Regions from separate parts of the Pseudarthrobacter sp. H2 genome, predicted to be linked through region 1. Evidence: predicted binding sites of a transcription regulator. Region 1 holds the regulator's gene; the other holds the start of a gene.
The links. Region 1 encodes Rex, which represses fermentation and respiration genes when NADH is low (regulators of the CRP and FNR family bind a similar motif). Its sites were predicted from a motif close to CTTGTGAANNNNTTCACAAG; they were not measured.
Positions count from the first base shown of each region.

Region 1 (4,140 bases):
GGATAGGCGGTACCCTGTTAAGGAACGTTTTACGTCATCGTAAGAACCTGTCAGTTGTTCAGTCTCAAGCTCAATCCGCGGACGACTCCCAGCAGACAGGTCCTGCATCTAGTTTGTGAGGGACTTTCGTGGGTTCAGTTATTAAGAAGCGTCGCAAGCGTATGGCCAAGAAGAAGCACCGCAAGTTGCTTCGTAAGACGCGCCACCAGCGCCGCAATAAGAAGTAGCAATAGTTCGCACTGCGTGAAATGCCCGTTGCCTTCCCGGCGGCGGGCATTTTCTTTGGCGGGGTGGTCCAGGCGGCCTGACCGCAGAGCGGCGGCCTGGCCTCAGCGGGTGGGGCCGCGGAAGCGGGAGAAGCCCCGCCAGAGGCCGTAGACGACCCCTCCGACGGTGGCCGCCTTCAGGCCCAGGGTGGCCGCGCGCCGTCCGGAGCGGAAATCGTAGACCGGCCAGTTGTTGTCCCGGGCGTGGCGGCGCAGCCTGGAATCCGGGTTGATGGCCACCGGATGCCCCACCATGCCCAGCAGCGGGATGTCATTGTGGGAATCGCTGTAGGCCCAGCACCGGTTAAGGTCCAGGCCCTCGGCTTCGGCAATGTCACGGACGGCAACGGCCTTGGCCGGCCCGTGCAGGATGTCGCCCACGAGCCTGCCGGTGTAGGAACCGTCCACGATCTCGCCCACCGTCCCGAGGGCGCCGGTCAGGCCCAGTCGGGTCGAAATCACGGTGGCCACCTCGATCGGCGTCGCGGTCACGAGCCACACCCTGCGGCCCACCCGCAGATGCTGCTCGGCCAGCGCCTTGGCGCCAGGCCAGATCCGGGATTCAATCATTTCGTCGTAGACTTCCTCGCCGAGCGCCTCGATGTCCTCCACGGTGATGCCGGCGGCAAGGGTGAGGGCGGAATCGCGGACGGCGTGGACATCATCGATGTTTTCCCCGCGCAGCACGAACATGAACTGCTTCCAGGCGAAACCGGCGGCCTGGGGAATGGTGAAGGCCCCGCGCTGGTACATCTTGCGCGCCACGTGGAACAGGCTGGCGCCCTTCATGAGGGTGTTGTCGACGTCGAAGAACGCGGCCTCGCCATGCTGCCAGGCTGCATGCGGCGCCGTGGCCACAGCGGCGTACTTCTCCTCGGGCATGCCTCGAGTCTAGTCATTGCGGGCGTTCCTCCCGTGTCGCACGCGTCATGACGGCCCGCGAAACACCCCGGACCGGCCCGTTTTGCCCCTCCGGCTGCCCTGCGTCGACGCCGGGCGCGCCGCCGGGCTACCGTGGAACCATGCCCACGCCCGCGCCCCGCCCCGACGTCGTCCTGATCACCAAAACCGACTGCCACCTCTGCGCCGAGGCGCGCGCCGCCGTCGGCCGAGTCACGGCGGCTCTGGGGATTGACTGGACGGAGCAATCCGTCGACGACGACGCCGAGTTGCGCGAGCGCTTCGCCGAGGAGATCCCGGTGTTGCTGGTGGACGGAGTCCAGCGGGATTTCTGGAAAATCGACGAAACACGGCTGGCGCGGACCCTGCGGCGGGCCCTCGGCCAGGAGCCCTGACGCGGCCTGCTTTGATGCGTGAACTGCCGGGGATCTAGAGTGGAAGGCACAACGCGACGCAATGGAGCAGATAGTGACTTCGCTGGATTCAACTCCCGAGGCTGTGCCGGCGGGATCCGGGACCGCCGCCAAGCTGATACCACCCGCGGCCGTGGCCCGGCTGACCCTCTACCTGCGCGCCCTGACGACGCTGCGCGCTGAAGGCGTCGACAGGGTTTCCTCCGAATCCCTGGCCGAGGCCTCGGGCGTCAGCTCGTCCACGCTCCGCAAGGACCTCTCCTATGTCGGTTCCTATGGAACCCGCGGCGTGGGCTACGAGGTGCAGTACCTCACCCGGAACATTGCCGCCGCCCTGGGCCTGACCCACGACTGGAAGGTCGCGATTGTCGGTGCCGGCAACCTGGGCAAGGCCCTGGCCAGGTATGGCGGGTTCGAATCCCGGGGCTTCGACATCGTCGCCATCTTCGACGCGGACCAGATGGTGGTGGGCAGCGAAGTGGGGTGGCTGCGGGTCAGCGACGCAGCAGACCTTGAGCCCGTGCTGCAACGGACGGGTGCGAACATGGTGGTCCTGGCGCTGCCTGCCGCGGTGGCCCAAAGCGTGTGCGACCGGGTTATCGCTGCCGGCGTGCGGAGCATCCTCAGCTTCGCACCGGTCATGCTGCAGGTGCCGCCGGGGGTCAACCTCCGCAAGGTGGACATGGCGACCGAGCTGCAGATCTTGGCATACCACGCGCAACGGGCGCAGGACCCGGAGGACGCCGGCTAGTTTCAGCCAGCCCGTCCGGCTCCCGCGCCCTGTAAGCGTGCCTGGGACTACTTCCCCGGAGCTACTTCCTTGGGGGCTACTTCCCGAACGGAGCGCCCGGCTGCCCGTACGGGTTGGCGAACGGCTGCCGCTTCTGGAAGTACGGCGACGCGTCCGGCAGGTAGAGCAGCACGATCGCGGCGATGCCGAGCAGGGCCGAGAGGGTTCCGGGGCCCAGCGGGAAAACGCTGAGGACGGAAAGCGCGGCGAAGACGGTACCCAGGATGCGCGCCCAGTTCTTGCCCTTACGGACGTTAATGGCGACAAGGGCGTAGAGGCCGGCGCCGATCACGGCGACCGCCACAATGGTCCCGATGATGATGCCCTTGATGGAGTTGAAATCTATCTGGGTGCCGCTTGCACGCATCTGCTCCTCGAACTGCTGCCGGAGGGCGGGGGTGTCGATGAGCACGATCGAGAGCAGGACGGAGAGCAGCCACACCGCTCCGGATGCAATGAGCAGCCAGAAGGCAATGTTGACCAGCTTGGGCGCCTCTCCCGGAGCTGCCGGCTGTCCGGGAGGGAACTGGGCATAAGGGGACTGTCCGTAGCCGGAGTTCCCGAACTGCGGGGGCTGCTGGCCGTACTGGGGCACCTGCGGAGCGACCTGGCCGTACTGCGGCGCAGACGGGGGCTGCTGGCCGTACGCGGGAGGCTGGGGTGCCTGCTGGCCGTACTGCGGCGCTGACGGGGGCTGCTGGCCGTACGCGGGAGGCTGGGGTGCCTGCTGGCCGTATTGGGGGCCGCCCTGGCCGTAGCCTGGTGCCGGCGGCTGGCCCGGTTCGGGGCCGTCCGGATTCGAAGGGGGGACTGGCGGGTTGCTCATGGGCGGTCCTTTGCATGTCGATTTCGGCTCTGCATTCCGGGACCAGTGATCCTGCCCTGCCCCCAGCATGGTCAGTTCCACCGTACCGCGGGCCGGCAGTCGCGAGGATCATTCCGGAGAGGTATTCCCGGCCCTTATCTCCGAACGCGGACATGCCGCGGCGGGCAGATGGCCCCGACGCGGACTTTCGGCAAAATGTTGCCGCTGGCGGCTACTGGGCGCGGCCCCGGAGCCCCGCAAACCAGGCCTGCGAGTTGGGCAGCCACATGAGCACCACGGCCGCGAGACTGACGATGAAGCCAGGCCAGCTCCCGCCGCCCCGGCCGTCCGCGACGCTGGCATTGATGATCGCCAGAACCAGGGAAATGCCGGCAACAACCGTCAGGGCAAAGCGTGCCCACTCCCGGCCCTCCTTCATCTTCATGGCCAGGATGACCTGGGCCGCGGCCAGGACGAGCGCCACCAGCACCAGCAGCAATACCAGAAGGCCCAACGGCGGGACGATCGCAATGAGGACAAAGGACCCGAAGAGGCCGATTACTCCGCCCAGCAGGCCCAGCAGGCCGCCGATGAGCCAGATCCAGTAGGAAACCTTCAGCTCGGTCGGCATCTGGGTGACGGTGAACATGCCGGAGAAGCCGCCCTGGGGGAGCACATCGTTGAAGTTCCTGGGGCGGTCGCTCGGCATCTCGAAGCGCATCCCGCCCGCCGGAGCCGGCCGGCCGGGCTGGCCGGGAGCCGGATACCCCTGCTGCGGCGCCTGGCCGTAGCCCGGCTGGCCCGGCGCCCCGTAGCCCTGCGGGGGAGTCCCGTAGCCCGGCTGGCCCGGCGCGTCGTATCCCTGCGGGGGAGTCCCGTAGCCCTGCGGGGAAGCCCCGTACGCCTGCGGGGAAGCCCCGTACGCCTGCGGCGGAGCTTGGTACCCCTGGGGAGGCGCCTCGTACC
Region 1 covers NZ_CP189594.1:211,473-215,612, forward strand. Annotated here, with positions in the region: gene ACQCSZ_RS01020 (30S ribosomal protein bS22) at 129-227, shown strand; gene ACQCSZ_RS01025 (HAD family hydrolase) at 330-1,148, opposite strand; gene ACQCSZ_RS01030 (glutaredoxin family protein) at 1,289-1,561, shown strand; gene ACQCSZ_RS01035 (redox-sensing transcriptional repressor Rex) at 1,635-2,330, shown strand; gene ACQCSZ_RS01040 (hypothetical protein) at 2,407-3,195, opposite strand; gene ACQCSZ_RS01045 (hypothetical protein) at 3,407-4,140, opposite strand, start outside.

Region 2 (4,140 bases), 1.2 Mb from region 1:
TGCGATGGCGAAGGGCAGTCCGCCCTCGGCGAGGTGCCGCTGCAGGACAGCCTGGGCGCCGAGGACGTCGAAGATGAAACGGTTGCTGCTGCCGGTGCCGTGGAGGAACACCGCCACGGGAAGCTTGTGCTGCCCGGCCCGGCCGTACAGCAGCGGCGCGGCCACCGACCATTCCGTGGCGACGCCGGGCCGGAACTCCGAGACAAAGGACCCGGTCCTGAACTCCAGCTGCGCACCCGTCTCCCCAGGCGCCTCAGGCCCGTCCGGAGCGGCTGCGGGTTCGGCCGACGGCGTCCCGGCCATCCCGTCAGGCTGTTGGGCTGCAGTTGTGGTTGCCGTTCCGGCCTCCGGCCGGCTTTCCGCGGTCGCACACGCGTCCAGCGTGGCGGCGCCCAGCAGCCCGGCTCCGAGCTCCAGTATCCGCCGGCGACCAAGCAACGGCCCTTTCATTGTCTGATCATAGACACCGGGGCCGCCTGGCACACGGGTAGTTCCTACCCGCCGTCCTACGCGGCCTTGATCGGAGTGGCGGAGGCCGACGCCGCTGTCTGGGCCGTCCGGGCCGCCTGGGTCTCGCGCGCGAGGAAGGCGGCGAGCTCTGCAATGGTGCTCATGAGCGGTGCAGGGAAGACGACCGTCGAATTTTTGTCCACCGCGATCTCCACGAGGGACTGAAGATTCCGCAGCTGCAGGGCCAGCGGGTGGGCCATCATGGTGTCCGAGGCGTCGCCGAGGGCGGCAGCGGCGATGGACTCGCCTTCGGCGGCGATGATCTTCGCCCGCTTTTCCCGCTCCGCCTCGGCCTGGCGGGCCATGGCGCGCTTCATGCTCTCGGGCAGCTGGATGTCTTTGAGCTCCACCAGTGTGACCTGGACTCCCCACTCCAGCGTGAGGGCATCCAGGATCTCCCGGATGTCGCTGTTGATGCGCTCGGTTTCGGACAGCGTCTGGTCCAGGCTGTGCCGGCCGACGACTTTCCGCAGCGTGGTCTGGGCGATCTGGTTGATGGCCGCCGCCACGTTCTCGATCGCGACGACCGACTTCACGGCGTCGATCACGCGGTAGTACGCCACGGCGGAAATATCGACGCTGACGTTGTCCTGGGTGATGATGCCCTGCGACTGGATCGGCATGGTCACAATCCGCAGGCTGACGAGCGGGAGCTTGTCGATCACCGGAATGATGAAGCGCAGCCCGGGCAACCTCACCCCGATCACCCTGCCGAGCCGGAAGAGGACGCCCTGCTCATACTGGCGGACGATCCGGATGGACATCCGGGCCAGCGTCAGCAGCAGTACGACGACGACGATGAGGACGACGATGCTGGTGAGGTCCACCGGATCACTTCCCTTGTGCAACCTGAAGCCGGGGACTGTCCTGCCCCGTTCCTGCTTCCATTGTCCCACCAGGGACCCCAAATGGATCCGGTGATGGCGCGCCTCCGGGGACCGTAGAATGGACTGCGGATGGGTTGACCAGGCGGCCGCGCGTCACGCAAGTGGCTCGAGGAACGTCCGGGCTCCGCAGGGCAGGGTGGTGGGTAACGCCCACTCGGGGTAACCCGCAGGACAGTGCCGCAGAGAACAGACCGCCTGCCTGCCGTTGGTGCTTGCACAGGCTGCAGGGCAGGTAAGGGTGAAACGGTGGTGTAAGAGACCACCAGCTTCCCGGGTGACCGGGAAGGCTAGGTAAACCCCACCCGGAGCAAGGCCAGACAGGGCACGTTTGAGGGCTGCCCGCCCGAGTGTCCGGGTAGGCCGCTGGAGGGCGCCGGCAACGGCGTTCGTAGATGGATGGCCGCTACTCCCGCGCCGGTAACGGCGCGGGAACACAGAACCCGGCGTATCGGTCAACCCATCCACCCACCGGCCGCGGCGCCACCTGTGCCTCCACCCGGCCGGGCCTCCGCACGGCGTATGTGAGTGATTTCACGCCGGGCCGTGCACCGGCCACCGCGGCGCCACCCTAGAATGGATCGTGAACGTAGAAGTTCTCCCGCCGGGTCTGCGTTCGCAGCCGGCGGTTTTTCTTTGCACTTCATGCAGGCGCCCGGGGTGGACCGAATCCCCGCCGGCGGCCAGGTTCCCGGACACCCTCCGGCGGCCGACTTCCACATACGCGGACGTATGTGGTGGATTTTAGGAAGGTAGTTCTGTGAGCCAGACATCAGATTCTTGTCTTGATACGTGGATGGGCCGTGAGGCGCTCGCCGAGGCCATGATTCCCCTCATCGGCCGGTTGTACCGCGAGAACAACGTGGTGACTTCCATCCACGGCCGTAGCCTGATCAACAAGTCCACTATGAACATCCTGAAGGCGCACCGTTTCGCCCGCCGGATGAGCCACGAAGAGCTGCGCCTCGAAGAGACCGCACCTCTCCTTGAGGCCCTGACGAAGCTGGAACTGGGCGCGGCAGCCATCGACGTCGCCCGGCTCACCGAGAAGTACCGGGCGGAAGGCAACGGCGCCACGCTGGATGAATTCCTCCGCGAGGAACTCGCCGAGGTCGTGGGCAAGCGCGGCGGCGACGACCGCACCGGCACCGACGTCGTCCTGTACGGCTTCGGACGCATTGGCCGGCTCCTGGCCCGCCTCCTGATCGAAAAGGCCGGCGGCGGCCACGGCCTGCGGCTCCGCGCCATCGTGGTCCGGCGCGGCTCGGACAACGACCTGACCAAGCGCGCCAGCCTGCTGCGCCGCGACTCCGTCCACGGACCCTTCGAGGGCACCATCAAGGTGGACCTCGAGAACGACACCATCACCGCCAACGGTGTCCAGATCCAGGTCATCTACTCGGACAACCCCGCCACCGTGGACTACACCGCCTACGGCATCCACGACGCGCTGATCGTCGACAACACGGGTCGCTGGCGCGACGCCGAGGGACTGTCCCAGCACCTGCAGAGCAAGGGCGCCTCCCGTGTGCTGCTCACCGCTCCGGGCAAGGGCGACCTGAAGAACATCGTGCACGGCATCAACCACGGTGCGATCACCGACTCCGACAAGATCGTCACCGCGGCCTCCTGCACCACCAACGCCATCACCCCCGTGCTGAAGGCGATCAACGACCGCTACGGCGTCGTGCACGGCCACGTGGAGACGGTCCACTCCTTCACCAACGACCAGAACCTGATCGACAACTTCCACAAGGGTGAACGCCGCGGACGCTCGGCCGCCCTGAACATGGTCATCACCGAGACGGGTGCCGCCAAGGCCGTGGCCAAGGCCCTGCCGGAACTCCAGGGCAAGCTCACGGGCAACGCCATCCGCGTCCCCACCCCGGACGTCTCCATGGCCATCCTGAACCTGAGCCTCGAGAACGGCACGAGCAAGGACGAGGTCAACGACTACCTGCGGGAAATGTCGCTGCACTCGGAGCTGCGCAAGCAGATCGATTACATCGATTCGCCCGAGGTTGTCTCCACGGACTTCGTCGGCTCCCGCCGGGCAGGCATCGTTGACGGCCTTGCCACCATCTCCAGCGACAAGAACCTCGTGCTGTACGTCTGGTACGACAACGAGTTCGGCTACAGCTGCCAGGTGGTCCGCGTCATGGAGGAAATAGCCGGCGTGAACCCGCCGTCCTTCCCCGCAAAGGACGCGGCCTCGATCCTGGTCGCCGCGGGCCTGGCCGCCGACGCCTGATTACCGACGCCTGATTGCCGGGCCTGCAGGCTCCGGTAGCGGCAGCCTCACCGCACGTCCCTGACCGGGACTTATTTACCCTTTCCCGGCCGATGCTCTGGAATCGGCCGGGAAAGGGAACCACAATGGAGCCATGGAACAGAACCCGGCTGTGGAGCACGAAACCACCCTCGAACACGCGCTGGACGTCGCGCGGCGGAACGCGAAGGAAGCCAAGCGCCTCCTCGACGATGCCCTCGCCAAGCGTGACGCCGGCGAGATCGACGACGCCAGGGTCAACCAGCTGCGGGAGCTGCTGGACATCGCCAACGAAGACCTGGGGCGCGTGACCAGAGAGCAGTAGCTCCGCCAGCTGTCCCCCACAGTGTGGATAACACCGTCAGTGTCGCAGCCTTGGCCTAGGCTTTGGGGGTGCAGCAGGAAATAGCCCACCGGACAGCTTCATGAGCGTTACCTGGACCGAGTTCCGGCGCGCCCGCAGGCGCTCCGGCCAGG
Region 2 covers NZ_CP189594.1:1,390,182-1,394,321, forward strand. Annotated here, with positions in the region: gene ACQCSZ_RS06590 (alpha/beta hydrolase) at 1-450, opposite strand, end outside; gene ACQCSZ_RS06595 (slipin family protein) at 507-1,337, opposite strand; RNA gene rnpB (RNase P RNA component class A) at 1,468-1,861, shown strand; gene ACQCSZ_RS06605 (glyceraldehyde-3-phosphate dehydrogenase) at 2,155-3,645, shown strand; gene ACQCSZ_RS06610 (hypothetical protein) at 3,779-3,988, shown strand; partial or broken gene ACQCSZ_RS06615 (HNH endonuclease family protein) at 4,089-4,140, shown strand, end outside.
Region 2: ACQCSZ_RS06605 (glyceraldehyde-3-phosphate dehydrogenase) is a predicted target of Rex. The motif match lies at 1,916-1,935, and genes of this name have one in related genera.